3 regions of the Duganella kummerowiae genome follow, and region 2 is predicted to be linked to each of the others. Evidence: predicted binding sites of a transcription regulator. Region 2 holds the regulator's gene; each other region holds the start of a gene.
The links. The regulator LexA, encoded in region 2, represses DNA repair genes until DNA is damaged. The targets are predictions, from matches to a motif close to ACTGTATNNNNATACAGT.
Positions count from the first base shown of each region.

Region 1: a site for LexA is predicted at 2,633-2,650, ahead of ACLB1G_RS16470 (DNA topoisomerase IV subunit B). Genes of this name have one in related genera too.
Region 3: a site for LexA is predicted at 8,639-8,656, ahead of recA (recombinase RecA). Genes of this name have one in related genera too.

Region 1 covers NZ_JBKFEH010000011.1:93,426-104,030, reverse strand. The annotation lists gene ACLB1G_RS16490 (glycine zipper 2TM domain-containing protein) at 29-586, shown strand; gene ACLB1G_RS16485 (mobile mystery protein B) at 594-1,187, opposite strand; gene ACLB1G_RS16480 (mobile mystery protein A) at 1,178-1,624, opposite strand; gene ACLB1G_RS16475 (TorF family putative porin) at 1,677-2,441, opposite strand; gene ACLB1G_RS16470 (DNA topoisomerase IV subunit B) at 2,698-4,686, shown strand; gene parC (DNA topoisomerase IV subunit A) at 4,718-7,066, shown strand; gene ACLB1G_RS16460 (hypothetical protein) at 7,201-7,683, opposite strand; gene ACLB1G_RS16455 (IgA Peptidase M64) at 7,839-9,242, opposite strand; gene ACLB1G_RS16450 (manganese catalase family protein) at 9,440-10,342, shown strand; gene ACLB1G_RS16445 (hypothetical protein) at 10,361-10,504, shown strand; gene ACLB1G_RS16440 (SDR family oxidoreductase) at 10,517-10,605, shown strand, end outside.
Region 2 covers NZ_JBKFEH010000010.1:393,340-403,944, forward strand. The annotation lists gene ACLB1G_RS15410 (CvpA family protein) at 1-48, shown strand, start outside; gene purF (amidophosphoribosyltransferase) at 101-1,627, shown strand; gene ACLB1G_RS15420 (cystathionine gamma-synthase family protein) at 1,695-2,939, shown strand; gene lexA (transcriptional repressor LexA) at 3,012-3,653, opposite strand; gene rpsF (30S ribosomal protein S6) at 3,890-4,276, shown strand; gene priB (primosomal replication protein N) at 4,294-4,614, shown strand; gene rpsR (30S ribosomal protein S18) at 4,616-4,906, shown strand; gene rplI (50S ribosomal protein L9) at 4,937-5,389, shown strand; gene ACLB1G_RS15450 (replicative DNA helicase) at 5,541-6,926, shown strand; gene ACLB1G_RS15455 (DUF47 domain-containing protein) at 7,003-7,629, shown strand; gene ACLB1G_RS15460 (inorganic phosphate transporter) at 7,660-8,673, shown strand; gene ACLB1G_RS15465 (hypothetical protein) at 8,816-9,448, shown strand; gene ACLB1G_RS15470 (MBL fold metallo-hydrolase) at 9,469-10,365, opposite strand; gene ACLB1G_RS15475 (heavy metal translocating P-type ATPase) at 10,556-10,605, shown strand, end outside.
Region 3 covers NZ_JBKFEH010000008.1:66,459-77,063, reverse strand. The annotation lists gene ACLB1G_RS08155 (SDR family NAD(P)-dependent oxidoreductase) at 1-284, opposite strand, end outside; gene ACLB1G_RS08150 (LysR family transcriptional regulator) at 385-1,302, shown strand; gene ACLB1G_RS08145 (hypothetical protein) at 1,321-1,623, opposite strand; gene ACLB1G_RS08140 (alpha/beta hydrolase family protein) at 1,927-3,981, opposite strand; gene ACLB1G_RS08135 (sodium:solute symporter family protein) at 4,049-6,100, opposite strand; gene ACLB1G_RS08130 (DUF4212 domain-containing protein) at 6,097-6,357, opposite strand; gene ACLB1G_RS08125 (sensor histidine kinase N-terminal domain-containing protein) at 6,350-7,858, opposite strand; gene ACLB1G_RS08120 (response regulator) at 7,855-8,562, opposite strand; gene recA (recombinase RecA) at 8,707-9,783, shown strand; gene recX (recombination regulator RecX) at 9,829-10,278, shown strand.

The DNA.
Region 1 (10,605 bases), on a different contig from region 2:
GCATGGCGCCCCTTACCGGAGAGAGAACATGGAAACCACCACCACCGTTGCCAAGAACCGTATCCACCCGCTGGTGGCCACCGCAGCCGTCTCGCTCACCATCGTCAGCCTGGTGGGCGCGGCTGCGATCGCGGGCCTGCTGCCGAACTCGCGCGGCGCCTCCACCGGCACGCCGGCCGACGGCGCGCCCCTCGCGGCGGCGGCCCCGCTTACTGCGGCAGCCCCTGCCACCGCAGCGGCCCCGGTGACCCCAGCGGTCCAGCAGCCGGCTCCCGCGCCGGTGGTGCGCGAGGTGGTGCGCTATAAAACCGTGGTGAAGCACGATGCGCCGCGCCGTACGAATGCGTCGTATGAGGACAGCCAGTATGCCCAGGCGGATGCGGCGCGCGACGCGCGTCCGGCCCCGGCGCCGCAGCAGGCGCAGAACAGCGCGCTGGGCATGGGCATAGGCGCGCTGGTGGGCGGCCTGGTCGGCAACCAGGTGGGCAGCGGCCATGGCCGCACACTGGCCACCATCGCCGGCGCCGTGGGCGGCGGCTACGTGGGCAACGAAATCGCCAAGCGCAACCAGACCGCCGGACAATGATCCAGCACTAGGTACGTACGAAAGCCCGCAGCAGGCTGTAGTCACGTTGGTCCGCAGCCTGCAATGCGGCGATATAGGCTTTGCGCGTGGCGCTGGGCAAGACCAAATCAACCTGTCCCCAGGTAAAGGGCGTCGCGCCTTTATGATGCAGAAAGATGTCGGTATAGAGGCGTGCGTGGCGCCCGTTACCGTTAGGGAAAAGGTGTATAGCCACCAGCCTGTGATGCAAGCGCATGGCTTGCTCATCCAAAGGATAGGTCGCGTGCTCGCCCCATGCCTGTACATCCATGAGCAAATCCCGCAAGCGCACGCTGATGTGTGCAGGATCGACGCCTATGGTTTTTTCAGAATTCCTGAAAGTGCCAGCCCAGCGCCAGGTTTTATTGAACATCTTCTTGTGCAAATTCCTGACGTATGCTTCGCTGAGAAAGTCCTTACGCCGCCGGCGCAGGGCCCAATCTTGCGCGCTCAATATATTCAGGTGCTCGAATTCGTTGAGTTCATGCTGAAGCGTGACATGCTTCGGGATCAGCCCGGCAGCTTCGTCGGGGTCCAGTGGCGTGGCGCCTGGCGCGTGCGAGGCACCGGGTATCAGTCCCATAAATGCTTCCAGCTGCGGTCCAGCAGAGAGCGGCGGATTTTCTGGATTTCTTCGCTGTTCAGCTCGTCTCCAGGCGCCTGGTCTTCCAGTCGCATGGTGTGCAGCACGCGTGCGGCACGCTCCCTGGCGATGGCGTCGGCACGCTCGTGCACACGCTGGCGCAATGGCGTCCGTGGCACCAGCGTGTATTTCAGGTCACAGTCCAGGGCTTCGGCCACCCGGCGCAGCGATTGCAGCGTGATGCGCTCTTCGGCCTCGGATTTTTCCAGGGCGGCCAAGGTGCTTTGGCTGACTGACAGCCGTCCCGCAAGCTGCCGCGTGGTCATACCTAATGCAGAGCGTATGGTCTGTATCCAGCCTGCGCGCGGACGTGGCGGAATAGCAGCCTCGTCAGTTGCACGCTCAACCTGCCTTAGCCGAAGTTCTTTTACATCCATTTTGACCGCCTATAAACGATAATATTCTTTGCATATTATCGCCCCAAAACGATCAGAATACTTTGCTGATGCTCAATACAAGAGCCGTCTTGCCGAGGAATTTGCCGCTGGCGGGCGAGGCATAGGCGCTTTCGCTGGCGTTGGTGCCGATCAAGGCCAGCGCCCCGGTCAGCACGCCGAAGTCCTGCGTCAGGCCGAGCTTCCAGTCGCTGTAGCTGGCCGCGCCATTGTGCCTGACGTCCTGGTGGCCTGCGTGCAGATTCACGGTCAGGCCGTTGCCGGCGTCGATGTTGGCGCCCAGGTCCACATAGCCGCTGTTCCTGCTGTCCACGAAGCCGAACAGGTTGGTGACGGCGTGCGAATACTTGAGGTAGGCAGGGCCGTAGCCCAGCTGGCCGTAGACCTCGGCCGTGTTGGCGTCCTTGTAGCCGGCCACCTGGTCCAGCCCATTGGATGGATACACATAGCCCAGCACGCCCACGTCATAGGAAACGTCCGCGCTCAGCTGCCCGCGCTTGCCGGCGTAACTATCCCATTCCACATGCCCGCCGCCGCCCGCATCCCTGGTCCATTTGATGCTGGACAGCCAGGTGCCCGCGTAGAAACCGGATGGGTTGTGGACATAGTCAAAGCCGCCCTGCAGCGCGGGCTGCAAGCGGGCCTGCGAGATGCCGCGGTAGCGGTAGTCGCTGGCGATGGCGGCGTTGAAGCTGGTGTCGTTGTCCGGCCTGGCCTCGGCGGCCTGCTGCTCCTCCGCCAGGGCGGGAGTGCCGGTCAAAGAGGCCATGAGGGCGGCTGCAATTAAAGCTATTTTCATGTTGCGGTCTTTCTGTGGTGGAGTAAAAGTCAGGCTTCCAGCGTAGCGGGGGCCCAGTAAAAACGGCCTAAAAAGACCACGCACACCTGTAAACACCGCGTATAAATTCCCCCGCGCAGCGGTTGCGGATAGAATGCGCAGGCTGGCGCGCCCGGCCGCCCGGCCACAGAATTCACTGTCTTGCCAAAATAACTGTATATAATCACAGCTATTTCCAGCATCATTGCCGTAACCATAAGAACCGAACCGCTCACGTATGGCCACTAAAAAACCCGTATCCGACTACAGCGAATCATCCATCCGCGTCCTCAAGGGCCTGGAGCCGGTCAAGCAGCGCCCCGGCATGTACACCCGTACCGAGAATCCGCTGCACATCATCCAGGAGGTGATCGACAACGCCTCCGACGAGGCGCTGGGCGGCCATTGCAAGAACATCATCGTCACCCAGAACGCGGACGGCTCCGTCACCGTCGAGGATGACGGGCGCGGCATCCCGGTCGGCCTGCACCCCGAGGAAGGCGTGCCCACGGTGGAAATCGTGTTCACCCGATTGCACGCCGGCGGCAAGTTCCAGAAGGGCGCCGGCGGTGCCTATGCCTTTTCCGGCGGCCTGCACGGGGTCGGCGTGTCAGTCACCAACGCCCTGTCCAAGCGCCTGGAAATCACCGTGTGGCGCAAGGAGCCGGACGGCACCGGCGTGCACCGCATCGCCTTCGAGCACGGCGACGTGGTCGAGCCGCTGTCCTCGGCCGTGGCCCCGCGCGATGGCAAGAAATCCGGCACCCGCGTCACCGCCTGGCCAGACGCCAGCTACTTCCACAGCGGCGCCATTCCGCAGGCCGAGCTGCAGCGCCTGCTGCGCTCCAAGGCCGTGCTGCTGCCCGGCGTCTCCGTCACGCTCATCAATGCCAAGAGCGGCGACAGCCAGACCTGGAAATACGACGACGGCCTGCGCGGCTACCTGAGCGAAGCCCTGGCCGGCGGCGAGACCGTGATCCCGCTGTTCGAGGGCGCCCAGTTCGCCGGGCCGGACGCCGAAGGCTTCGCCGAGGGCGAAGGCGCGTCCTGGGTGGTGGCATGGACCGAGGATGGCCCCATCGTGCGCGAATCCTACGTCAACCTGATCCCCACCATCAGCGGCGGCACCCACGAATCGGGCCTGCGCGAAGGCTTGTTCGGCGCCGTGAAAAGCTTTGTCGAGATGCACGCCCTGCTGCCCAAGGGCGTCAAGCTGATGCCCGAGGACGTGTTCGCGCGGGTCTCCTTCGTGCTGTCGGCCAAGGTGCTGGACCCGCAATTCCAGGGCCAGACCAAGGAGCGCCTCAATTCGCGCGACGCGGTGCGGCTGGTGTCCACTTATTCGCGCCCGGCGCTGGAACTGTGGCTCAACCACCACGTCGACTACGGCAAGAAGCTGGCCGAGCTGGTGATCAAGCAGGCCCAGTCGCGCATGCGCTCGGCGCAAAAGGTCGAGAAGAAGAAATCGTCCGGCGTGGCGGTCCTGCCGGGCAAGCTGACCGACTGCGAATCGTCCGACATCAAACACAATGAACTGTTCCTGGTGGAGGGCGACTCGGCCGGCGGCTCGGCCAAGATGGGGCGCGACAAGGAATACCAGGCCATCCTGCCCCTGCGCGGCAAGGTGCTGAACTCCTGGGAGACCGACCGCGACCGCCTGTTCGCCAACAACGAAATCCACGACATCGCGGTGGCCATCGGCGTCGATCCGCACCAGGTGGGCGACACGCCCGACCTGTCCGGCCTGCGCTACGGGAAAATCTGTATCCTGTCCGATGCCGACGTGGACGGCTCGCACATCCAGGTCCTGCTGCTGACCCTGTTCTTCAAGCACTTCCCGGCGCTGATCGCCAACGGCAATATCTGCATCGCCCGTCCGCCGCTGTACCGCGTGGACGCCCCGGCGCGCGGCAAGAAACCCATCCAGAAGCTGTACGCGCTGGACGATGGCGAGCTGGAAGCCATCGAGGACAAACTGCGCAAGGAAGGCCTCAAGGATGGCAGCTGGGGCATTTCGCGCTTCAAGGGCCTGGGCGAGATGAACGCCGAACAGCTGTGGGAAACCACCATGAACCCGGACACGCGGCGCTTGCTGCCGGTCTCGCTGGGCGGCTTTGCCCACGACGAATCGGCCGCGCGCTTCAACATGCTGATGGGGAAAGGCGAAGCGGCCGCGCGCCGCGCCTGGATCGAGGAACACGGCAACGAAGCCGAAGCCGACATCTGACACGCCGCCCGCACCACTACCACGACATACCATGACCCAAGCAAATCTCTTTGACGAGCCGGTTCCGGAACCGGAAGAATTCAACCAGCCCGGCGGCCCGGGCGGCGGCGATGGCGAGTCGCTGACCCTGTCCACCTTCGCGGAGCGCGCCTACCTCGATTACGCCATCTCGGTGGTCAAGGGCCGCGCCCTGCCCGACGTCAGCGACGGCCAGAAGCCGGTCCAGCGCCGCATCCTGTACGCCATGAATGAACTGGGCCTGGGCCCCACGGCCAAGCCGCGCAAGTCGGCCGCCGTGGTGGGCGACGTGCTCGGTAAATTGCACCCGCACGGCGACCAGTCGGTGTACGACGCCCTGGTGCGCATGGCCCAGGACTTCTCGCTGCGCTATCCGCTGATCGACGGCCAGGGCAACTTCGGCTCGCGCGACGGCGACGGCGCGGCGGCCATGCGCTACACCGAAGCCCGTTTGACGCCCATCTCGCGCCTGCTGCTCGATGAAATCGACATGGGCACGGTGGACTTCCAGGCCAACTACGACGGCTCCACCGAGGAACCGACGGTGCTGCCGGCGCGCCTGCCCATGGTGCTGCTCAATGGCGCCTCGGGCATCGCGGTCGGCCTGGCCACCGAGATCCCCTCCCACAACCTGGGCGAGGTGGCGCAGGCCGCCGTGGCCATGATACGCAACCCCAAGATCACCCACGCCGAGCTGATGGCGCTGATCCCGGGACCGGACTTCCCGGGCGGCGGCCAGATCATCACCCCGGCCGCGCAGATCCACGAGATGTACGCCTCGGGCCGCGGCAGCATGAAGGTGCGCGCGCGCTGGAAGATCGAAGACCTGGCGCGCGGCCAGTGGCAGGCCGTGGTCACCGAACTGCCGCCCGGCACCTCGGCGCAAAAGGTGCTGGAGGAAATCGAGGAACTGACCAATCCCAAGGTCAAGCTGGGCAAGAAGACGCTGACGCCGGAACAGCTGGCGCTCAAGTCGCTGATACTCAATTCGCTCGACACCATACGCGACGAATCGGGCCGCGGCGCGCCGGTGCGCCTGGTGTTCGAGCCCAAGTCCAAGAACCAGGACCAGACCGAGTTCATGCTCATGCTGCTGGCCCACACCTCGCTGGAATCGTCCAGCTCCATCAACCTGGTGATGATAGGCGGCGACGGCCGCCCGCGCCAGAAGGGCCTGGGAGAGATCCTGGGCGAGTGGGTCACCTTCCGCTTCGCCACCTTCACCCGCCGCACCCAGTTCAGGCTGGGCAAGGTCGATGAGCGCATCCACATCCTGGAAGGGCGCGAAATCGTCCTGCTCAATATCGACGAGGTGATCAGCATCATCCGCAACTCGGACGAACCCAAGGCGGCGCTGATCGAACGTTTCAAGCTGTCCGAGCGCCAGGCCGAGGACATCCTGGAAATCCGCTTGCGCCAGCTGGCGCGCCTGGAAGCCATCAAGATAGAACAGGAACTGGCCACCCTGCGCAAGGAGCGCGGCTCCCTGCAGGACCTGCTGGACAATCCATCGTCCATGAAGCGCGCCATCATCCGCGAGATCGAGGCCGACGCCAAGCAGTTCGGCGACGCCCGCCGCACCCTGATCGAGGAAGCGCAGAAGGCCGTGGTGGAACAGAAGGTGGTGGACGAACCGGTCACCGTCATCATTTCCGAGAAAGGCTGGGTGCGTGCGCGCGGCGGCATCGGCCACGACGCCACCCAGTTCACCTTCAAGGCCGGCGACACCCTGTACGGCGCCTTCGAGTGCCGCACGGTGGACAACCTGCTGGCCTTCGGCAGCAACGGCAAGGTGTATTCGGTGCCGGTGGCGGCCCTGCCCAACGCACGCGGCGACGGCGTGCCCATCACCACCCTGGTCGACCTGTCGGGCGGCGTGCGCCTGCTGCATTACTACGCCGGTCCGGCCGCCACCCAGCTGCTGCTGGCCACCAGCGCCGGTTTCGGCTTCGTGGCCAAGGCCGGCGACATGGTCAGCCGCATCAAGGGCGGCAAGTCCTTCATCACCCTGGACGAGGGCGACGTACCGCTGCCCCCGGCCGTGATACCGGACACGGCCAGCGCCGTGGCGGTGCTGTCGGAACAAGCCCGGGTGCTGGTGTTCGGCCTGGACGAAATGAAGGTGCTGACCAACGGCGGACGCGGCGTGATCCTGATCGAGCTGGAAGACAAGGAAAAGCTTGTGTCGGCCAAGCCGATCAGCCAGAAAGGCGTGATCGTGTACGGCACCGGGCGCGGCGGCAAGCCGCAGGAGGAAAAGCTGTCGGCCACCGCGCTGGGCGCCCACATCGGCAAGCGGGCCCGCAAGGGCAAGGCGCTGGCCTCCAAGATCAAGCCGGCCGGCTTGACGCCCGTCGTTTAAAGCCGCGCAGCCGCCGGCTCAGCACGGGCTGCCGCATGCGCGGCAGCGACGTGCTGGCACCGGCGGCTCCGGCATGTCGCCACCGCGCAGGCGGTGGCCCATGCCGAGCGCGCAGACAGGCGGCGCAATGATGCTTATTTGGCGGCGGCCTGCTTGATGTCGGCGTTGGCCTTGGCCTTGGCGGCATCGGCCTTGTTGGCGGCCAGGGCTTTGTCCTCGGTAGCATCGACGGCGGCTTTCACGGCCTTGGCGTCAGCCTTCACCACTTTCTTGTTGGCTTTTTCCTGGGCCTTGGCCAGGTCTTTCTCGGCTTTGGCGTGGGCCTTGGCCTTGTCTTCCGGATCGGCCTTGGCTACTTTTTCGTCAGCCTTGGCTTGTGCCTTGGCCAAGTCGGCGTTGGCGTCCACTTCTTTTTTCTCGGCCTTGGCGATGGCCTTGTCCACTTTCTTGTCAGCCTTGGCGTCGGCCTTGGCTTGTTTCTGTTCGGCCTTGGCGATGTCCTTGGCGGCTTCGTTCTGGGCGTGGGTCACTTCCGGGGTGGTGGTGGTCGCGGTTTGGGCGAAAGCGGCGCCGGTGGTGAACAGACCAGCGATCAGGGCAGCGGTGAGCTTATTCATGGTAAGTCCTTTCGAGTTGGTTCCGGTTAATGTTGCGTTTTGTTCTTGTCACGGAACCAGAATATCGCCCCCCCGCCCCGGTCTCCGTGCGCTAGCGAACCTAAACCGGTTTTCTGTTAACCCGGCAATTCACATGGGCATACGCCCGCGCAGCATCACTTGTTCGCGGGCCGCGAATACAAATCGATGATGGTGCTGATCGCATCGCTGCACACATCGCAGAAGGCGTCGCTGCGGTCGAACATGATGCACTGCATGGCCGGGCGGTAGTAGCCGGTGGCCTCGTAGTTGGCGCCCTCGAAGGCGCCGTTCACCCGGTAGTTCGGGTCGCGCGAGAACAGGGCATTGCTGGCCTTCAGGTCGCGCTGGAACAGCGCGCTCATTTCCGATTCCGGGCGGTTGGCCTTGCGCAGCGCGGCCCGCTCCTTCTGGTAGGCGCGCGACTGTTCCTCGTACACCTGCTTGGGCCACGGGGTTGGCAGCGGCGTGCCTTCCTTGACGAACTTCTTCCACTTCAGCCGCGACGGGTCGCGCAGCGCCGTCGCGTTCGGCTCCCACGGTTCGATGCGTTCGCCGCCGGTGGCGTAGGCCACGGGCGAGGTGTAGTACTCATCGGCCAGGCCGGCGAAATGGTGGCCGAATTCATGCACGAACAGGTAGTTGGCCCAGTCGTTGTTGGCCGCCGCCGTGCTGAACTGCCCGAAGATACCGCCGCCGCCATAAGTCTCATTGTTGACCAGGATTTCGATGAATTCGTACGGCGCGTATTGCGCCAGCTCGCGCAGGGCGCGGTTGTCGGTGGTCAGCACATAGCGCTCGCTGCCGAAGATATCGTAGCGCGCGCCCAGCGGCGACTGGTGATAGCTGCCGGTGGACGGGCGCGACACCCCGGATTCCTGGGTCGGCAGCGCCAGGCCCCACACATTGAAGTCCTGCTTGCGCTCCTTGAACGGCGACACCTTGAACAAGTGTTCGGCCAGGCGGCGCGCGGCGGCCTCGAACTTGGGCAACTCGGCCCTGGTGTAGCCATCGCCGACGATCAGCAAGTCCACCTTTTGCGGCGACGGACCATTGACCATGATGGGGATGGGTTTGGCCGGCGCCGGGGCCTGCTTGCGCACCACGTCCATGGCGTCGGTATCGACATCGACCTTCCAGGCTTCGACAAAGGCATTGTTGGCGTCGCGCTTGAGGATGCGCACCTGCACCGGGCGGTCCGGCTTGGGGAAGCGCACCGACTCGCCGAAGCCGCGCTCCAGCCTGTGCGCCTCCTCGGTGCTGCGCCACTCGGCAAACACGGTGGAAAAGCCGCGCGAGTACAGCAGTTTGCCGCTGGCGGCGTCGCGCACCTCGACCAGGTTGTTGCCCCGGTTGCTGTCATCGATGGTGCGGCCCATGTCGCCGGCCCAGGGCAAGGGCTCGATCACGACACGCTCGACGGCGTAATGCTCGGCCGTGGCGCTGCCGGTGTGGAAATAGTCTAGCCGCACGGTGGCGGGCTGCGCGGCCTGGACGGCGGCGCCGGCTGCCAGCAGCAGGCAGGAAAGCAAAGCACGCATGGATGGTTTCTTTCGTTGGTCAAAAACGGTTACACATTGTAAGCCAGACGCGCAGGGCGACGCTGCGGTCGTCCTACAGCGCCACTCGGCTGCGTCCTATACGAGGCAGACCATGGAGCGCGCAGTATCTCTGTTCCGGCACCGGAACCGGCCCCGTACCCATCCGTTCGTCCATCCCACTATCGCAGGAGAAACCCATGTTTGCCCACAATAAGCGTTTGCAGTACACGGTCCGCGTGAACGAAACCAATCCCGGCCTGGCCAACCTGATGCTGGAGCAGTTCGGCGGCCCGCAGGGCGAGCTGGCCGCGGCCTGCCGCTACTTCACCCAGGCCCTGGCCGAGGACGATCCCGGCCGCAAGGACATGCTGTTCGATATCGCCACCGAGGAACTGAGCCACCTGGAAGTCATCGGCAGCATCGTCTGCATGCTGAACAAGGGCGCCAAGGGCCGCCTGGCCGAGGGCGTGGACGAGGAAGGCGAGCTGTATCGCAGGATCAGCGGCGCCGGCAACGACAGCCACGTCACCCAGGTGCTGTATGGCGGCGGCGCGCCGCTGGTCAACTCGGCCGGCGTGCCATGGACGGCGGCCTACATCGACACCATAGGCGAACCGACCGCCGACCTGCGCTCCAACATCGCGGCCGAGGCGCGCGCCAAGATCGTGTATGAACGCCTGATTAACCTGACCTCCGATCCGGGCGTGAAGGAAGCGCTGGGCTTCTTGATGACGCGCGAGATCGCGCACCAGAAGTCGTTCGAGAAGGCCCTGTACGCCATCGAACCGAACTTCCCGCCCGGCAAACTGGCCGGCCGCCCCGAATTCACCAGCGTGTATTTCGACATGTCGCAGGGCGGACCGGAAGTGCGCGGCCCGTGGAATTCCGGCGACCAGTGGCAGCGCGTCAGCGACCGCGAGCAGCAGCAGGCAGTCGACGGCGGCGACGGCAACGCCACCGTGCAGCTGACCGAGGAAGAAGCCAGCCTGCTGGACAACATGGCGGCCCGCACCGAATCCGATCCGGGCAGCGAACCGCTGACCGGGGCCGAACTGGGCTCGGCGCCGCAGGATGCGCCGGCCGGCAGCCGCGTGCAGTAAGAACCCGAGCGCAATGCCATGAGCACCCGAACTGCCACCCGTACTGCCACCCGTACCGCGCGCCGCCTGCTGGGCGGCGCAATCAGCGGCTTCGGCATGCTGCTGCTGGCGCGTGATGCGCTCAGCAGCGTGCCGCTGCTGCTGGCCAGCCTGTCCAACTGAAAGGAGTATCGCATGTCGATCAGATTGCAAGCCCTGGCGCGCCAGGTCATCGTCATCACCGGCGCCACCAGCGGCATCGGCCTCACCACCGCCCGCATGGC
Region 2 (10,605 bases):
GTGAAACCCTGGTTACCCGCTGCGCTGGCGCAGCATGTGAATTTTTAAGCATCGTTTTTCAGCATTATTAAATCCGTAGCACCAGTTCAGGAGCACTACCATGTGTGGCATCGTCGGCGTCGTATCCCATCAACCTGTCAACCAACTGCTGTATGACGCGCTGCTGCTGCTGCAGCACCGCGGCCAGGATGCGGCGGGCATAGCGACCAATCACAGCAGCATGTTCGCCATGCACAAGGCCAATGGCCTGGTGCGCGACGTTTTCCGTACCCGTAACATGCGTACCCTGCAAGGCAACACCGGTATCGGCCACTGCCGCTATCCGACCGCCGGTTCGTCCAGCGAAGAGGAAGCGCAGCCGTTCTACGTGAACGCCCCCTACGGCATCACGCTGGCGCACAACGGCAACCTGACCAACTGGGAACAGCTCAAGGAAGAGATGTTCAAGAACGACCGCCGCCACATCAACACGGATTCCGACTCGGAAGTGCTGCTCAATGTGCTGGCGCACGAAATCCATAAGGCCACCACCGGCCTGTCGCTGACGGCCGACGCCATCTTCGAGGCGGTCACGGTGCTGAACCGCCGCGTGCGCGGCGGCTATGCGGCGGTGGCGCAGATTGCCGGCGTGGGCATGCTGGCCTTCCGCGATCCGCACGGCATCCGTCCGCTGTGCCTGGGCATCAACGAAACGGCCCAGGGCAATGAATACCTGATCGCCTCCGAATCGGTGGCGCTGGAAGGCATGGGTTTCCGCTTCGTGCGCGACATCGCGCCGGGCGAAGCGGTGTTCATCGACGCCGACAAGCAGCTGCACAGCCGCATCTGCGCCGACAATCCCTCGCTCAACCCCTGCGTGTTCGAATTCGTCTACCTGGCCCGTCCCGATTCCGTGATCGACGGCGCCTCGGTGTACAGCACCCGCTTGAAAATGGGCGAATACCTGGCCGAGAAGATCAAGCGCGAAGGCCTGGCCGACGATATCGACGTGGTGATGCCGATTCCCGATTCCTCGCGTCCGGCCGCCATCCAGCTGGCGCTCAAGCTGGGCAAGGAGTACCGCGAAGGCTTCATCAAGAACCGCTACATCGGCCGCACCTTCATCATGCCGGGCCAGGCCATGCGCAAGAAATCGGTGCGCCAGAAGCTGAACGCCATTGTCGATGAATTCAAGGGCAAGAACGTGCTGCTGGTGGACGACTCCATCGTGCGCGGCACCACCAGCCGCGAGATCGTGCAGATGGCGCGCGAATCGGGCGCCAAGAAAGTGATCTTCGCCTCGGCCGCGCCGCCGGTGCTGTACCCGAACGTGTACGGCATCGACATGCCGACCCGCGACGAACTGATCGCCCACGGCCGCAGCACCGAGGAAGTGTGCCGCGAAATCACGGCTGACGCCCTGGTGTACCAGGACCTGGACGCGCTCAAGCGCTCGATCTCGGACGTCAATCCAGCCCTGACCAAGTTCGAGGCATCCTGCTTCGACGGCGTCTACATCACCGGCGACGTGTCCAGGGATTACCTGGACAAGATCGAGCATGCGCGCCACAACCCGACCAAGGCCCCGCTGCCGGAAGACGCCGCGCGCACCCAGCTGAACCTGAACCTGGCGACATCGGAAGCCTGATGCCGCAGCCCGGTGCCCCACGGTACCGGGCTTTTTTTTCGCCTCACCGCAGCACTCGGAATCCCACATGAACGACAAGAAGAACTACGGTTTTACCACCACCATCCTGCACAACGACCGCCAGAAGGGCATAGAGCACGGCTCGCTGCACAAGCCCATCCACACCTCGGTGGCCTTCGGCTACGCCGACGCGCGCCAGCTGGCCGCCGTGTTCCAAAGCCGCGAGCCGGGCTTCCGCTACGGCCGCCAGGGCAATCCCACCATCTCCGCGCTGGAGGACAAGATCAGCAAGATGGAGCAGGGCGTGGGCAGCATCTGCTTCGCCACCGGCATGGGCGCCATCGGCGCGGTGTTCCAGGCGCTGCTGCGCGCCGGCGACCACGTGGTGTCCTCGTCCTTTTTGTTCGGCAATACCAACAGCCTGTGGCAGACCGCCATCAGCCAGGGCGTGGATGTAAGCTTCGTGGACGCCACCGACGTGGCCCAGGTGGCGGCGGCCATCACGCCGCAGACGCGGGTCGTGTTTGTCGAGACCATCGCCAACCCGCGCACCCAGGTGGCGGACTTGAAGCGCATCGGCCAGCTGTGCGCCGAACGCGGCATCCTGTACGTGGTGGACAACACCATGACCTCGCCCTATCTGTTCCGCCCCAGGGCGGTGGGCGCCGGGCTGGTGGTCAACGCCCTGACCAAGTCCATTGCCGGCCACGGCAACGCGCTGGGCGGCGCCGTCACCGACACCGGGGTGTACGACTGGACCCGCTATCCCAACATCTACGACAACTACAAGAAGGCCGCCGCGCCGCAGTGGGGCCTGGCGCAGATCCGCGCCAAGGGCTTGCGTGATTTCGGCGCCTCGCTGGCGCCGGAAGCGGCGCACCATATCGCCGTGGGCGCCGAGACGCTGGCGCTGCGCATGGAGCGCACCAGCGCCAATGCCCTGGCCCTGGCGCGCCTGCTGGAATCGGATGAGCGCGTGGCGGCCGTGTACTACCCGGGCCTGCCCTCGCACCCGCAGCACGGCATCGCCACCGAGCTGTTCCTGAGCTATGGTTCGCTGCTGAGCTTTGAGCTGAAGGAGGGCATAGACTGCTTCGACTTCCTGAACCGCCTCAAGCTGGCAATCCCGGCCTCCAACCTGGGCGACACCCGCACCCTGATCATCCCGGTGGCGCATACCATCTTCTACGAGATGGGCCCGGAACGGCGCGCCTCCATGGGCATAGCCGAATCGCTGATACGGGTCTCGGTCGGCATCGAGGATACCGAGGACTTGCTGGGCGACTTCAGCTGCGCCCTTGAAGGATGTTAAGAAAAAAAGGGATCTCCCAATCAGCCTGAACGCGCTCAAGATCGCGCTCAGCGCGGATTGAGAGCCCCTTTTTTAATGCCAAGTACGCAGCAAGCCGACCGCCAGGCCTTCCAGCGCGAACTCGTCGGCTTCCGGATCGACCTGTATCACCTTGAAGTCGGGATTCTCGGGCAGCAGCTCGACCAGGCCGCCGGTCTTGCGGTAGCGCTTGACTGTCACTTCGCTGCCGATGCGCGCCACCACGATCTGGCCATTCTTGGCGGTGTCCACCTTTTTCACGGCCAGCAGGTCGCCGTCCATGATGCCGACGTCGCGCATGGATTCGCCGCGCACCTTGAGCAGGTAGTCCGGCCTGGCCGAGAACAGGTTGGGATCGACCGCGTAGCTGGTCTCCAGGTTTTCCTGCGCCAGGATGGGCGAGCCGGCCGCCACCCGGCCGATCAGCGGCAGCGACATCATGGCGTTGGGCGGCGGCATGCGCGACGGGGCCGGCTCGGCGTGCGCGCCGAGCAGGCGGATGCCGCGCGAGGTGCCGGCCGCGATTTCGATGGCGCCCTTGCGCGCCAGCGCCTGCAGGTGCTCCTCGGCCGCGTTGGCGGACTTGAAGCCCAGCTCGTTGGCGATTTCGGCGCGGGTCGGCGGGAAGCCGGTGTTGTCGATGGCGTCCTTGATCAGGTTGAGAATTTGTTCTTGCCGTGCGGTGAGCTTGATCATGGGAGCGGGGCCCTCTGGCCTGTGGATATAAACAGTCTGTATTTTTGTACAGTGCGAGAGGGAATGCAAGGGGATTTCTTGTTTTGGACGAAATATTTTCATGCGCGCCGCCCGGCGCGCCCCGGGCGGCTGCTTGTTTTGGGGGCAAAACAGTGCTATAGTCGCGGGCTTACCTCTTCCCACACCTGTCTTGACGCCAGGGTGGGCTATTTCTTCAAGTCCTTAAGGGAGTTTACATGCGTCACTACGAAATCGTTTTTATCGTCCATCCGGACCAGAGCGAGCAAGTGCCCGCCATGATCGAACGCTACAAAGCTAGCGTCACCAGCCGCGGTGGCAACGTGCACCGCGTCGAAGACTGGGGCCGCCGCCAAATGGCTTACTCGATCCAGAAGCTGGCCAAGGCACACTACATCTGCATGAACATCGAATGCGACAACGAGACCCTGGTCGAGCTGGAAACCGCATTCAAATTCAATGATGCCGTGCTGCGTCACCTGACCGTGAAAATGAAGAAAGCGGAAACCGCTCCTTCGCCGATGATGAAGTCGGTGCAACGCGAAGATGCAGCGAAATCCCACCGCGCTGAAGCCGCCGCTGCTCCCGCAGCCGCTGCCGCTTAATTTGCTGGGAACCTGAGCTGAACCAGCTCCAGATCATCGCCTTGATCGCCGAGCGGGATACCCTGCGGTACACCCCGGCCGGCATGCCGATCGTGAACGCTGTCCTGCAGCACCGGTCGCAGCAAATCGAGGCCGGCATCGCCCGGCTCAGCGAGTTCGAAGTGTCCGCGATAGCCGCGGGCGAGATTGCGAACCGCTTCGGGCAGGCGTCTCTGGGAGGGCTGTATCAGTTCAGCGGTTTTCTGAACAAGAAAAACCGCAACAGCAAAAGCCTGGTATTTCACATCATTGATTTCAGTGCTGTCGCAGACAGCGCCCATTTAGATACAGGAGCCTAAAATGGCATTCGGTAAAAAGTTCGACAAAAACAAGCTCAAGCTGAAAGAAAAGCGCAAGCAACAAAACCCTCTGTTCAAGCGCAAGAAGTTCTGCCGCTTCACCGCCGCCGGCGTGGAACAAGTGGACTACAAAGACGTGGACACCCTGAAGGACTTCATCCAGGAAAACGGCAAGATCATGCCGGCCCGCCTGACCGGCACCAAGGCGCACTACCAGCGCCAAGTGGACACCGCCATCAAGCGCGCTCGCTACCTGGCCCTGCTGCCTTACACCGATCTGCACAACGCCTAATCCGCGCCGCAGACCATCCTGGAGAGAAACATGCAAATCATTCTGTTGGAAAAAGTTGTCAACCTGGGCAACCTGGGCGAAGTCGTTAAAGTCAAGGACGGTTACGCACGTAACTTCCTGATCCCGCAAAAGAAAGCCCGCCGCGCTACCGCCGCTGCCGTGGCTGAATTCGAAGTGAAGCGCGCCGAGCTGGAAAAAGCCGCCGCCGCCAAGCTGGCTGAAGCACAAGGCCAGGGCGAGAAACTGGCCGGCCAGACCGTGACCGTGACCCAGAAAGCCGGCGTTGACGGCCGCCTGTTCGGTTCCGTGACCAACTTCGACATCGCCGAAGCCCTGAGCAAAGTCGGTTTCGCCGTTGAAAAAGCCAACGTGCGCCTGCCGAACGGCCCGCTGAAAACCACCGGCGAACACCCGGTGAGCGTGGCCCTGCACACCGACGTGGTGGTCGACGTGACCATCGCCGTCGTGGGCGAAGCTGCCTAAGAACGGCGTCCGGCCCTGCGGGGCTGGTGTCGTGCAATACCTAAAAAAGCCGGGGAACCCCCGGCTTTTTTCATGCATTTTTCATTTATGCAACAAAATTTTTTAGCGGCACTTTTTTTGCCGCCGTAGCTAAGCAGGTATAATGCCCGCCATGAACGCCCCCTCCGATCCACAGGTAGACTCGATCCGCGTACCGCCGCATTCCATCGAGGCGGAACAGTCCGTCATCGGCGGCCTGCTGCGCGATAACGCCGCTTTCGACCGTATCGCCGACTTCATGCAGCCGGAGGATTTCTACCGCTACGACCACCGCATCATCTTCGAGCAGATGGTCAGGCTGATCAACGCTTCCAAGCCGGCCGACGTGATCACGGTGTACGAGGCGCTGGTCCAGCTGGGCAAGGCGGAGGAAGTGGGCGGCCTGGCCTACCTGAACGCGATGGCGCAAAACACGCCGTCGGCGGCCAATATCCGGCGCTACGCCGAGATCGTGCGCGACCGCGGCGTGCTGCGCCAGCTGATCACGGTGGCCGACGATATCTCGGGGCAGGCGTTCAACCCGCAGGGCAAGGAAACCAAGGAAATCCTGGACGAGGCCGAATCGCGCATCTTCGCCATTGCCGAGCAGGGCGCGCGCGGCGCGGCCGGCTGGCTGCCGGTGCAGCCGCTGCTGACCCAGGTGGTGGAACGCATCGACGAACTCTACTCGCGCGAGAACCAGTCCGAGATCACGGGCGTGCCGACCGGCTTCATCGACCTGGACCGCATGACTTCCGGCCTGCAGGGCGGCGACCTGGTGATCGTGGCCGGACGCCCGTCCATGGGCAAGACCGCGTTCTCGGTCAACATCGGCGAGAACGTGGCCATCGAAGCGGGCCTGCCGGTGGCCGTGTTCTCCATGGAGATGGGCGGCGCCCAGCTGGCCATGCGTATGCTGGGTTCGGTCGGCCAGCTGGACCAGCACCGCCTGCGTACCGGCCGCCTGATCGACGAGGACTGGCCGCGCCTGACGCACGCCATCCAGAAGATGAACGACGCCCAGATCTTCATCGACGAAACCCCGGCCCTGAACCCGATCGAGATGCGGGCCCGCGCGCGCCGCCTGGCGCGCCAGTGCGGCAAGCTGGGCCTGATCATCGTCGACTACCTGCAGCTGATGCAGGGTTCCAAGCCGGGCGACAACCGCGCCGCCGAGATCTCGGAAATCTCGCGTTCGCTCAAGGGCCTGGCCAAGGAGCTGGGCTGCCCGGTGATCGCGCTGTCGCAGCTGAACCGCTCGCTGGAGCAGCGCCCCAACAAGCGCCCCGTGATGTCGGACTTGCGCGAATCCGGCGCTATCGAGCAGGACGCGGACGTCATCATCTTCCTGTACCGCGACGAGGTCTACAACCCCGATTCGCCCGAGAAGGGCACCGCCGAGATCATCATCGGCAAGCAGCGTAACGGCCCGATCGGCGCCGTCCGCCTGACCTGGATAGGCGCATACACCAAGTTTGGCAACTACGCCGGTAACCTGGCGACTTACCAAGGCGACTAAGCGCCGGTGCGCCCGACCCGGGCGCGGCCGGCAAGCAACACGTATCGCAACACGTATCGATAAACGGAGAAAGACAATGTTCGGACGCTTGATGCCCTCTGAGGGCAAATTTTTTGACCTGTTCAACCAGCACGCCGAGTTGTGCGTCAAGGGCGCCAAGGAAATGCTGGGCCTGATGACCAACTTCGACGACCTGGAAAACCGCGTGCACGCCATCGAAGGCGTGGAAAAACAGGCCGACAAGATCACCTACGCCACGGTGGACCTGCTGCACAAGACCTTCATCACCCCCATCGACCGCGACGACATCCACAAGCTGATCACCAAGATGGACGACATCCTGGACCTGCTGGAAGATGCGGCCCAGACCGTGTCGCTGTACGACCTGCACTCGGTGACCCCGGAAGCCAAGCGCCTGGCCGAGCTGGTGCTGGCCTGCACCGAGAAGGTCAAGGAAGCGGTCGGCATGCTGCACAACATGGACAACTCGCGCCAGATCGTCGCCGTGTGCGAAGAGATCGACCGCCTGGAATCGGACGCCGACCACGTGATGCGCGCCGCCATGTCCAAGCTGTTCCGCGACGAGCCGGACGTGCGCAACCTGATCAAGATGAAAGCCATCTACGAAATCCTGGAAACGGTGACCGACCGCTGCGAAGACGTGGCCAACATCATCGAAGGCATCATCGTCGAAAACGCCTGATCGTCAGACCGACAGCGAGAATAATTTTACATGCACACTCTGACCATCAGTCTGTACGCCCTGGGGCTGCTCGTGGCCCTGGCGCTGATATTCGACTTCATGAACGGCTTCCACGATGCGGCCAACGCGATCGCCACCGTGGTTTCGACCGGCGTGCTCAAGCCGCAAACGGCGGTGGCCATGGCCGCCCTGTTCAACTTCGTCGCCATTTTCGTGTTCCACCAGCTGACCGTGGCCGCCACCGTGGGCAAGGGCACCATCGATCCGTCCGTGGTGGACCAGTACGTGATTTTCGGGGCCCTGGTGGGCGCCATCGTCTGGAACATCTTCACCTGGTACTACGGCATTCCATCCTCGTCCTCGCACGCCCTGATCGGCGGCCTGGTGGGGTCGGCCGTGGCCAAGAGCGGCACCGGCGCCCTGATCTCGGCCGGCCTGCTCAAGACCGTGCTGTTCATCGTGCTGTCGCCGCTGCTGGGCTTCATCTTCGGTTCGCTGATGATGCTGCTGGTGTCGTGGATTTTCGTGCGCTCTACGCCGCGCCGCGTGGACAAATGGTTCCGCCGCCTGCAGCTGTTCTCGGCCGCCTCCTACAGCCTGGGCCACGGCGGCAACGACGCCCAGAAAACCATAGGCATCATCTGGATGCTGCTGATCGCGGCCGGCTATTCCAGCGCCACCGACACCATGCCGCCGCTGTGGGTGATCATCTCCTGCTACACGGCGATCTCGTTCGGCACCCTGTTCGGCGGCTGGCGCATCGTGAAAACCATGGGCCAGAAGATCACCAAGCTCAAACCCGTGGGCGGCTTCTGCGCCGAGACCGGCGGCGCCATCACGCTGTTCACGGCCACCGCGCTGGGCGTGCCGGTATCGACCACCCACACCATCACCGGCGCCATCGTCGGCGTCGGCTCGGCCCAGAAGATGTCGGCCGTGCGCTGGGGTGTCGCGGGCAATATCGTGTGGGCCTGGATCTTCACCATCCCGGCGTCCGCCTTCGTGGCGGCCATCGCCTGGTGGATAGGGCATCACATCATGTAAGCAACAAGGGAGCCGCGGCTCCCTTTTTAATTTCCAGCTAAGCGAGTGTAAGCCGGGTCTTACAGTGACGCCCGCCCGTCGCCGATGGGCAAGCTTCGGTGTGCATCCCATAATGTGGCCTGATATTAAAGAAAGCCGCATCATGAGAATCATAGATCACCGCTACCTGCAAGAACACAACCGCTACGCCAACAAACCCTGCCTGCTGGCCATCCTGGAACTGGATGCCGACCGCGAGCTCTGCGCCGAACAGCGCGCCGCCTTCGAAGCGCGCCTGCATGCGGCGCTGCCGGGCCTGGAGCGCCAGCGCGTGCTGGTCAATACGCTGGGCGAGGATGAGATTCCCTACCTGGCCGGCGTGGTCCAGCAAGCCGCCATGGAACTGCAGCGCCTGGCCAGCCGTGAGCAGATGGTGGGCTTCATCGGCGTGCTGCCGCGCAGCGAGGGCCGCTACCGCCTGGTGCTGCCGTTCAGTTCCGCCATCCTGGCCGGCGCCGCGCTGTCGCTGGCGACCCAACTGGTGGACGCCTTGCTGCAGGGCCGCGAATTTGCGCTGGAGGCCGGCCTGGCCCAGCTGCGCATGCTGGCCGAGCGCCGCACGGAGCCGGCCGATCCCTACGAACAGCCGGCCGTGTCGCGGCGCCGCATCTCGCGCCGCCACAATATCGACCGCAGCGTGCCGCACGGCCGCCGCCGTCCGGCGCCGGGCCAGCCGCCCGCCGGTCCTTACCTGGCCATGCTGTCCAGCTCCACCCGCCACTTGCTGGCGGCCTAGAGTCCGCGCCATCGCCGCAGCTAGCCCAGCCTGACTTCCATGCCCTCGTAGGCCAGCACCACTTTCAGGCCGCCCAGGCGGTCCGCATAGCGCGCCATCACATCCGCAAACGCGGCTTCCAGCTCGTCGTCGCTGCGGGTCGGTTCGTGGTGGGTGCAGTACAGGGCCTTGGCGCCCGTGCGTAGCGCCATCTCGAAGGCGGAATCGAAGGTGCCGTGGCCCCAGCCTATCTTGGACGGGTATTCTTCGCGGGTGTAGGAGCAGTCGACGATCAGGGCGTCCACGCCGCGCGCCATGTTGTCGATGGCGTCGCGCTCGGCCCGTATCCATTCCTCGCAAGCCTGGTATTCGGGATGGCCGGGAGCGTGCGGGTTGTAGTGCGGTTCGTGGTCGCCGGTGAAGAACAGGGACTTGCCGTTGCAGTCGATGCGGTAGCCCAGGTCGATCACGGGATGGCTCATCACCACGTTGCGCACCACGGCGTCGCCGACTTCCAGGCTTTCGCCCACGGCCACGGTGCGGTATTCGATGGTGGCGGCCATCTGGGTTTCGCTGACGGGGAAATAACTGTTTTGCAACTGCACGCCCATCACGTGCTCGATGCCGTGGCCGGTGTCGGGATCGGTCACGCCATGCAGGCGCACCCGGCTGCCGCGCATGAACAGCGGGCTGAAAAAGGGCAGGCCGTGGATGTGGTCCCAATGGCTATGGGTGATGAAGATATTCGCTTCAATCGGGCGCACCGGCGACTGCACCAGCGACTGTGCCAGCGAAAAGATGCCGGTGCCGCCGTCGAGCACGATAAGGGTGTTGTCGTCCGTGCGGACTTCGATGCAGGTGGTATTGCCGCCGTAGCGCGCGGTGCGCGGGCCGGGCGACGGGATGGAACCGCGCACTCCCCAAAAAATGAATTTCATGCTCTCGCCTCGGTGTTTGCCATACTGAGGGTGTTTATTGTCGGTATCGCCAGATCATAGCTGCTTTTATCGCCCCCGGGTGGCCAAGTCAGGCAAATACTGACGCCGCTCAGGCCCGGAAAAAAGCTTGACCTTCCCATCATGGGAGGGTTGATGCTACGCTGGTCATGATAGCCAGCCGGATACCGCCATGAGCCAGAATACCGTTACCCATCCCTCCAACACCCTGTCGGTCAAGAT
Region 3 (10,605 bases), on a different contig from region 2:
ACCGGCTTGGCAATGAAGATACCGGCGTTGTTGATCAAAATATCCACCTTGCCGTAAGCGGCGATGGCGCGCTCGAACAGGGCGCGCGCCGTCTCCGGCTTGGCGATATCGCCTGCCACCGGCAGGAAATTGGCGGGCTGGCCCAGTTGCGCGGCGGCGGCCTGCAGGCGCTCCAGGGTGCGGGCGTTGCCGACCACGTTGTAGCCGCGCTTCAGGTAAGCCTCGGCGATGGCGTAGCCTATGCCGCTGGATGCGCCGGTCACGATGACAGTCTTGGTGCTCATCTGTAAACCTCAAAGTAAGCGGTGGAGCAGCCACTATACTTTTGCGTGGGAAGCCGATAAATTAGGCGGCAAGCACATTACTACTTACATCATGTAATCAATGAAGCGCAGTTTCGACGATATCCAGCTGGGCAGCATAGAACTGTTCTGCCTCGCGGCCGAGCTGTCCAGCTTTACCGAAGCGGCCAACGCGGCCGGGGTGACGCCGGCCGCCGTCAGCCGTTCCGTGCTGCGGCTGGAGAAGAGACTGGGGGTACGGCTGTTCGTGCGCACCACGCGCCGCATCAAGCTGACCGACGCCGGCCAGCGCTACTACCAGCAGTGCAGGCAAGCCTTGAGCCAACTGGTCGAGGCCGAGCGCGAGGTGACCGGCGCCCAGGCGGCGCCGGCTGGTCCGCTGCGCATCAGCGCGCCGACCCCGTATGCGCACTACCGTTTGCTGCCGCTGCTGCCGGCATTCCGCGCGCGTTATCCGGAGGTGACGGTGGAAGTCCACGTCAGCAACCGCAATATCGATTTCGTCGAAGACCGCTACGACATCGCCATCCGAGGCCGCGATCCGGCCGACTCCACCCTGATCGCGCGCAAGCTGGAGGATGCGGAACTGGTGCTGGTGGCGTCGCCGGCTTACCTGAAGCGGGCTGGCGCGCCGCGATCGCTGGACGATCTGCAGCGTCACGAATGCATACAGTTCGAACTGCCCAGCACCGGCCGCACCATACCGTGGCCGTTCAGGGTGGATGGCAAAGTGGTGGAGGTAGCCACCAGCGGCAGTTACACCTGCACCGAGGACGTGCTGGGCATCGTCACCCTGGCCCGGCATGGCGCCGGCCTGGTGCAGACTTACCGCTACATCGTGGAGGAAGATTTGAAGCGGGGCGCGCTAGTCGAGCTGCTGCCGCAGCATGGCGGCGCTTCGCGGCCCTTCATCCTGCTGTATCCGCACGCGCGGCACTTGTCGCTGCGGGTGCGGGCCCTGGTGGATTTCCTGGTGGAGAAGCTGGCGCCGCGCGGCTGACGGCGCCGGTATCGGAGCTTACTTGCCGCCGCCCTTGCCGCCGCCGGGACCGCCGGGCGGCATGCCGGCCGGACGTGCCGCCAGCACTTCGCCATCCTTCTGGCAGGTGCCGCTCACTTTACGGTCGCGCATGGTGAAGCTGACTTCGGCGCCTTCGGCCTTGCCCTTGCAGGCTTCGATGGCTTCCGGCGGCGGGCCGTGCGGAGCGCCGCCCGGCGGGGCGCCGCCCGGCGGCGGCTGCATGCTGTCGTTCTGCGCCACGGCAGCCATGCTGGCCACGGCCAGGGCCATGCACAGGGCCCATTGTCCTACGTTTTTCATATGTACTCCTTGGTTGATGGTCATACCGCGATCGACACGGTGACGTAGTCCACCTGACCCGTATTCCTCGCCGAGCGGCGGCGTGCGGTGCCGGGTATCCGGGCTGGCACGGCGCCCTACGGTTGTGCGCTTGAACCAGCCCATCTATGCGGGCTGCGGAGCCATTGTCCGCCAGCACCGCGTTAGACGATGTCAAGGCCGCGTAAAGCCGGGTAAAGATGCCGGAACGGCAGCCTGGCCGGCGTGGCGGCCCATCACCACTCCCACGTACACGCCCGGCAGGGCGGCGCAGGGTACGCCAAATCAGGGCGCCGGGGCGGCCGGCTGCGCCTTGGGACCGATGTTCTGGTCGAGGAATTTCTCCACCCGGCCCCAGAAGTCGTAGCGGTTCTTGGGCAGGGCCCAGCCGTGGCCTTCCTCGGGATACTCTATCCACTGCACGTTCTTGTTGGTGGCTTTGACGGCTTCGTAGAACTTGGTTCCGTGGTAGAGGGGGACGCGCTGGTCGGTGCCGCCATAGGCCAGCAGCAGCGGCTGGGTGATGCGGTGCGCCTGCAGCAGCGGCGAGGTGGCTTTCAGCTGGGCCGCGTCCTTGACCTGGTCGCCGACCAGTTCCGGCATGCCGTACTGCTTCCAGCCCTCCTGCATGTCGGACGAGCGCGTCCAGTTGCCGTCATACAGCAGGTTGATGTCGGTCACGCCGACCCAGTCGATGCCGCATTTGAACAGGTCGGGATCGTTGATCAGTCCCATCAGCGTGGCATAGCCGCCGTAGCTGGCGCCGGCAATGCAGATGCGCTTGGGATCGACCGTGCCCTGGGCGATGGCCCAGCGCGCGCCGTCGGCCAGGTCGTTCTGCATGGCCAGGCCCCATTGCTTCCAGCCGGCGCGGTACAGCTTGTTGCCGAAGCCGGTGCTGCCACGGAATTCCGGCTCCAGTACGGCGTAGCCGCGCGAGGCCAGGAACTGGGCGTCCGGGTTCCAGCCCCAGTGGCCGCCGCGCACATAGGGGCCGCCGTGCACCAGCACCACCAGCGGCAAGTTCTTGTCCTTGCCGCGTGGCAGGGTCAGCCAGGCCGGGATCTCCAGGCCGTCGCGCGCCTTGTAGCGCACCATGGTCTGGTGGCCCATCTGTCCCGGCACGATGGCCGGATAGGTCGAGCCCACCGAGGCCAGCTTTTTGGTCTCGGTGTTGTACAGCAGGGTGTTGAGCGGGGTGACGTCGGAATACGAATTGACCAGTATCCACGGGGTCTGCGGCCGGGATGGCGCGTTCAGCACGTTGACCTTGCCCGGCAGCAGGGCGTCGACCGCTTCCTGATTGGCTTTCATGGCCGGGTCCAGCCAGCTGGTGGCGTGGGCATCGATCATGTAATGCACGCCGACCAGCTTCTTGTCGTTCATGACCAGGGCGCCGCTGAAGTCGTAGCCGGGCAGCTCCACCAGCGGTTGCGGATTGATCTTGCCGGTGCTGAAATTGAAGGTGTACACGGCCTGGGTGTCGCGGCCGGCGCTGGACAGCACGTACAGGGTGCCGTCCGGACCGAATTCCAGCGGCGTGAAAGCGCCTGCGGTTTCCTTGTAGGTGTGGAAGCTGGCCAGCTTGTTCCAGGTGTTGCTGGCCGGGTCCAGGTACAGGTAGGTGGTCTCGCCCTGCTCCATGGTGGCGGCGATGCGCGGTTCGCCATTCTGGTCCAGCAGCCAGCTCTTGACCTTGCCGGGGCGCTTGATCATGGTGCTGGTGCCGCTGACCGTATCGAGCCGCAGCAGGTCGGCGCTGTCGAACTGGTCGCCGCTGTAGTTGGCCCGTTGTACGTAGACGATGTTGTCCTTGAGGCCGATTTTTTGCCTGAGCAGGTAGTGATTGTAGGGCAGCACCAGGCGCGCGGCCACGCCGCTGACATCGGGACGGTTGCTGCGGTTGATCAGCTGGCGGAAGCCGTTGCCGTCGCGGTTGACGGCGTACAGGCCAGGCGCGTAGCGGGCGTCGCCGGGGCCGACGCTGCGGTCGGTCACGTCATAGACCAGGCGCTCGTCGCTGACCCAGTGGAAGTCGCCGACGTCGGCGTCCACGAAGTTGGCCACCACGGTCAGCTGGCTGGTGGCCAGGTCGACCACGGCCAGGCGTTCGCGCTGGTCCTTGCCGCCCACCTTGGCCGCCAGGTATTTGCCGCTGGGCGACAGCGCGGCGCCGCTGAATGCGGGATTGTCGAAAAAAGCTTCCAGCGGCGGCAGGGCGGCGGCCTGGGGCGCCGCGGCGGCCGCCTCGGTGGACTGGGCGGCGTCCGCCAGGACGGCCTGGCTGGTGGCCAGGGCGCAGGCCAGGACGGTGGTGCGCAGGATGGTGGCGTGCTTCATGGAACTCTACCTCGTGTCGTTACAAAATAAATAATTGCCTGAGAATAACACCGCCTTGCTTTTTTCGCTATAGTTCCGGCGATCTAATATAGTCCACCAGGGCCATGGTGCGCCCGTCCGGCGCCGGCGTCAGCCAGCTGGCCACGGCCATGGCCAGCACCCCGGCCGGGACGCCGAATACGGCGGCCGAAATCGGCGCGATGTGGAACCACTGGCCGGCCGCGCCGCCGCCGAAGGTGGCGCTGGTGTGCACCATGTAGTACACGCACACGCAGAAGCCGGTGACCATGCCGGCAATCGCGCCCTGGTGGTTGGCGCGCTTCCAGAACACGCCCAGCACCAGCGCCGGGAACAGGGTGGAGGCGGCCAGCGAGAAGGCCGCGCCTACCAGCGACAGGATGTCGCCCGGCTTTTGCGAGGCCTCGTAGGCGGCGATGAAGGCCACCGCCAGCAGCAGCAGCTTGGAGATGGTGACCCGCTTCTGGGTCGAGGCCGAGGGATCGACCAGTTTGTAATACACGTCGTGCGACAGCGCGTTGGAAATCGCCAGCAGCAGGCCGTCCGCCGTCGACAGCGCGGCCGCCAGCCCGCCGGCCGCCACCAGTCCGGACACCACGTAGGGCAGGCCGGCGATTTCCGGCGTGGCCAGCACCAGCACGTCGGCGTCGATGGCGATTTCGGCCAGCTGCACGATGCCGTCATGGTTGATGTCGCTGATGCTGAGCAGCGGGTGGACCTTGTCCACATTGGCCCAGTACGAGACCCAGCTCGGCAGGTGGGCATAGTCGCTGCCCACCAGGCTGCTGTAGATGTGGTACTTGACCAGCACCGCCAGCGCCGGGATGGTGAGGTAGATCAGCAGGATGAAGAACAGGGCGCAGAACACCGACACCCGCGCCTCGTGCACCGAGGGCGTGGTGTAGGAGCGCATCAGGATGTGCGGCAGCGCGGCCGTACCCAGCATCATGCTGAACACCAGGGCCAGGAAGTTGTTGCGCTTGATGTCGGACTGCTCCGGCGTGCCGGGGTAGGGCGTGGCGTGCGGCGTGATGGGCGCCGCGCGCGCCAGGTTCAGGTCGCGCTCCTCGCTCCAGCTGCGGGCCGCTTCCTCGGCGGTCTTGGGGTAGGCGATCAGCGCCTTTTCGGCGGCGCGGATTTCCAGCAGGGAGGCGTTGCGCTGCTTGACCTTGTCGAGCTGGTGCTGGACCGCGATACGGCCCTGTTCCCAGGAGGCGGGCAGGGCGTCCAGCCTGGCCTGGTAGTCGTCGGCGCGCTGGCGGAAGATGGCGCGCACCTGCAGCTCTTTCGGGTCCTGCTGCAGCGCGGCTTCGCGCGCGCCCAGCTTGGGCAGCAGGGTGCCGTAGGCCACCTGCGGCACCGGGTTGCCGCCCTGCTTGGCCGACAGCCAGATGGCCGGCAGCAGGAAGGCCACCAGGATGATGATGTACTGCGCCACCTGGGTCCAGGTGATGGCGCGCATGCCACCCAGGAACGAGCAAACCAATATGCTGGCCAGGCCGAGGAAGATGCCGACCGAGAAATCGACCCCGGTGAAGCGCGAGGCGATCAGGCCCACGGCATAGATCTGCGCCACCACGTAGGTGAAGGAGACCGCGATGGTGGCGCCCACCGCGAGCAGGCGCACGGTGCGCCCGCCCCAGTTGGCGCCGTCGCCGCCGCCGTAGCGGGCGGCCAGGAAGTCAGGCAGGGTGTACTGGCCGAAGCGGCGCAGATAGGGTGCGATCAGCAGCGCCACCAGGCAGTAGCCGCCGGTCCAGCCCATGATGTAGGCCAGGCTGTCGAAGCCGCGCAAATACAGGGTGCCGGCCAGGCTGATGAAGCTGGCCGCCGAGATCCAGTCGGCCGCCGTCGCCATGCCGTTGTACACGGCCGGCACGCGCCGTCCGGCCACGTAGTATTCCAGCACGTTGGAGGTGCGGCTGATGACGCCGATGGTGGCGTACAGCACGATGGTGGCGAACATGAACAGATAGCCTATCCACACGCGCGGCATGCCCTCCTGCTCCAGCGCCGTGAGGGCCACCAGGAAGCCGGCGAAGCCGATGGTAAACAAGGTGTAGTAGCGCCGCAGGCGCTGCTGGAAGGAGCGCTGGCTCAAGGACGCTGCTCCCCGGCGGCGCCCAGGTCCAGGCGCCGCATGCGCCAGGCGTAGACCCCGATAATGGCCAGGTAGACCAGGGACGCGCCCTGGGCCGCCAGGTAGAACGACAGCGGCCAGCCGAACACCGACAGGCCGGCCAGCTCGCGCGCGAAAAAGGCGGCGCAGAAGCCGGTCAGTATCCAGGCCGCCAGCAGCCAGGCGCTCAGCCGGCGGGTGCGGCGCCAGTGCAGGCCGCGCAATCCAGGTTTATCCATAGTAGATGATCTCGTTGTCGTCCTGCGGCGGCCGTGGCGGCAGCGGGAAGCTGAGGCGGAACAGGGCGCCCGGCAGCCTGGGGTTGGCCGCGCGCGGATTGTTGAACACATCGACCTCGGCGCCGTGCTGCTGGGCGATCTCGCGCACGATGGCCAGCCCCAGGCCGCTGCCCGGCACGTTGGAGCCCAGCACCCGGTAGAAGCGCTCGAAGACATGGGCGCGCTCGGCCTGAGGGATGCCGGGGCCGGTATCCTCCACCTCCAGCAGGACGTGCTCGGCGGTCTCGCGCACCCGCACCGTGACGCTGCCGCCGGCCGGGGTGTAGCGCAGGGCGTTGTCGATCAGGTTGGACAGCAGTTCGCGCAGCATGGTCGGGTTGCCGTCGATTTCCACCGGCTGCGGCGGGGCCTCGTAGCCGAGATCGATCCGGTGCGAAAAAGAGGCCTGGACCCAGTCGTGCACCACGCTGCGCGCCAGCTCGCCCAGGTCCAGCGGCTGCGGCGCGGTGCCGGCCTGCGGCAGATGCTCGGCGCGGGCCAGGGCCAGCAGCTGGTTGACCAGGCGGGTGGCCGCTTCCGAACTCTTGGCCAGCTGCTCCAGCGAGCGGTGCACCTCGGCCTGGTCGGTCTGGCGCAGGGCCAGCTCGGACTGCATGCGCATGCCGGCCAGCGGGGTCTTCATCTGGTGCGCCGCGTCGGCAATGAAGCGCTTCTGCATCTCGATGTTCTGGGACAGCCGGCCCAGCAGTTCGTTGAGCGAGCGCACCAGGGGCGAGATTTCCTCCGGCACCTGCTTGGAATCGATGGGACTCAGGTCGTCCGAGCTGCGCGCGCGGATGCGCTCCTGCAGCTGGGCCAGCGGCGACAGCCCGCGCGCCAGCGCGAACCACACCAGGGCCAGCACGATGGGCAGGATGATGAACTGCGGCAGTATCACGCCCTTGATGATCTCGTTGGCCAGCTGGGCCCGTTTTTCCAGGGTCTCGGCCACCTGCACCAGGGCCAGCTGGGCCTCATCGTCGCCGGTGTTGTCCAGCTGGACGTAGGAATAGGCCACCCGCACCGCCGTGCCGTGCATGCTGTCGTTGCGGAAGCGCACCAGGCCGGCGCGGAACTTGTCTTCCTCGTGCGGCGGCGGCAGGTCGCGGTCGCCGTCCACGTAGGCGTTGTCGGGGCCGAGGATCTGGAAGTAGACATTGTCGATATCGTCGGCGCGCAGGATGTCGCGGGTGCTGCCGGGCAGGTGGCGTATCAGCTTGCCGTCCACCGTGCGCACCTGCTGGGCCAGCACGGTGACGCTGTCCTCCAGCGCATGGTCGAAGGGCTGGTTGGCGATGCTCTTGGCCACCAGGTAGGTGATGGCGATGCTCATCGGCCACAGCAGCAGCAGCGGAGCCAGCATCCAGTCCAGGATTTCGCCGAACAGCGAGTGCTGGATGCCGTCGTCCTGCTCGGCGGCGGGCGGTTGCCAGGTGTCGCCGCTGTCCCCCGGCTCCTTCACTTGGCGCTGTGCCCCGCGAGTTCGGCGCGCGCGCCTTCCACGTATTTTTCCAGGCAATAGCCCAGGCCGCGCACGGTGGCGATGCGGATGCCGCCCACCTCGATCTTCTTGCGCAGGCGGTGCACATAGACTTCGATGGCGTTGTTGCTCACTTCCTCTCCCCATTCGCACAGGTGGTCCACCAGCTGTTCCTTGGACACCAGGCGGCCGGTGCGGGCCAGCAGGATTTCCAGCAGGCCCAGTTCGCGCGCCGACAGGTCCAGCATCTGGTCGTGGATGTAGGCGCTGCGTCCCACCTGGTCGTAGGACAGCGGGCCGTGCTTGATGATGGTGGCGCCGCCGCCGGCGCCGCGCCGGGTCAGGGCCCGCACCCGCGCCTCCAGCTCGGACAGGGCGAAGGGCTTGGCCATGTAGTCGTCGGCGCCGAGGTCCAGGCCGTTGACCTTTTGTTCGATGGAGTCGGCCGCCGTGAGTATCAGCACCGGCAGCAGCGAACCGCGCGCCCGCAGGCGGCGCAGCACTTCCAGCCCGGACAGGCGGGGCAGGCCCAGGTCCAGTATCAGCAGATCGAATTCCTGGGTCGAGAGCGCGGTGTCGGCCTCCTGGCCGTTGCCCACGCAATCGATGGCATAGCCGGACTGGCGCAGGGAACGGGTCAGCCCGTCCGCCAGTACGCTGTCGTCCTCGGCCAGTAAAATACGCATAACAGTCTCCTCGGGCGTTGCTTTGGTGTTTTTTTGTTGTACTTCTATTGTGCTGCAAATCGCGCTTGCATTGATCACTGTTTTTTTATACAGTATCGCCTGTACCGGAATTCCACTCACTGCTTACCCAGCGGAAAGATCATCATGGACGAGAAAAAAGGCGCAATACCCGCATCCGAGAAAGCCAAGGCCCTGGCGGCCGCGCTGGCCCAGATTGAAAAGCAATTTGGCAAGGGCTCCGTGATGCGCATGGACGGCAGCGCACCGCCGGAAGAAGTCCAGGTGGTGTCGACCGGCTCGCTGGGCCTGGACATCGCGCTGGGCGTGGGCGGCCTGCCGCGCGGCCGCGTGGTGGAAATCTACGGTCCGGAATCGTCCGGCAAAACCACCCTGACCCTGCAAGCTATTGCTGAAATGCAAAAGCTGGGCGGCACCTGCGCCTTCATCGACGCCGAGCACGCGCTGGACGTGGGCTATGCGCAAAAGCTGGGCGTGAACCTGAACGAACTGCTGATCTCGCAGCCGGACACCGGCGAGCAGGCGCTGGAAATCTGCGACGCCCTGGTGCGGTCGGGCAGCGTGGACCTGGTGGTGGTGGACTCGGTGGCGGCCCTGACCCCGCGCGCCGAGATCGAAGGCGACATGGGCGATTCACTGCCCGGCCTGCAGGCCCGCTTGATGTCGCAGGCGCTGCGCAAGCTGACCGGCTCCATCAACCGCACCAATACCCTGGTGATCTTCATCAACCAGATCCGCATGAAGATCGGCGTCATGTTCGGCAGCCCGGAAACTACCACCGGCGGCAATGCGCTGAAGTTCTACGCCTCGGTGCGCCTGGACATCCGCCGCACCGGCTCGATCAAGTCCGGCGACGAGGTGATCGGCAACGAAACCAAGGTCAAGGTAGTCAAGAACAAGGTGGCGCCCCCGTTCAAGGAAGCCCACTTCGACATCCTGTACGGAGAAGGCACCTCGCGCGAAGGCGAAATCCTGGACCTGGGCGCCGACGCCAAGGTGATCGAGAAGTCCGGCTCCTGGTACAGCTACAACGGCGAACGCATAGGCCAGGGCAAGGACAACGCCCGCGCCTTCCTCAAGGAGCGTCCGCAGCTGGCCTGGGAAGTCGAGAACAAGGTGCGCGAAGCACTGGGCGTGCGCCAGCTGCCGCCGCTCAGCGATGACGGCAAGGTCATCAACTTCAAGCCCGCCGACGCGGCCTGATCCATCCTCCAGCGGCGCCGGCCCCCGGCGTCGCTGCCGGCAGCCATGCCCCAGCCTCCCCTCAGCCTCAAAGCCCGCGCCCTGCGCTTCCTGTCCCTGCGCGAACACAGCCGCATGGAGCTGGCGCGCAAGCTGGCCCGCCATGCGGAAGAGGGTGAGGATATCGACGCGCTGCTGGACTGGCTGGAAGCCAACAACTGGCTGTCCCAGGAGCGCTATGCCGAATCCCTGGTCCACCGCAAGTCGGCCCGCTACGGCGCCAGCCGCATCGTGGCCGAACTGCAGCAGCAGGGCATCAACGGCGACGCCCTGCGCGAACTCAAATCCTCCCTGGCCGACACCGAAACGGCGCGTGCCTGCGACGTGTGGCGGCGCAAGTTCGGTACCGTGGCGGCCGATCCTCACGAGCGCAACAAGCAGATGCGCTTCCTGCTGCAGCGCGGGTTTTCGCAGCGCGCCATCAGCACCGCCCTGCGCGGCGAAAATCAAGAGTAAGCCTGCGACATTTTCACAACGAAAACGTTGGTGAAAACTTCATGCAATTGCGTTCATTTGCCGGGAACATCCATAACATTCCCCGTATCGGCGCATGGTTTTTCAGCAAATTGCAAATGTTGTTGGCGCAACTGCGAACGCGATATGCTACACTTTTGGGGTTTTTGCAGCGCCGCGGGTGCGGTGGTTGTCCGTAGAAGCTGCGGCAACGTGCTTAACAGCACAATGGCTGCTTACTAATTAGCGCCGCATCAGCGGCACGGTCTTATGTCACTGTCGAATCGAGTAACCCGGCGTGCGCCCTGGCGTATGCGCGTAGATGCCACC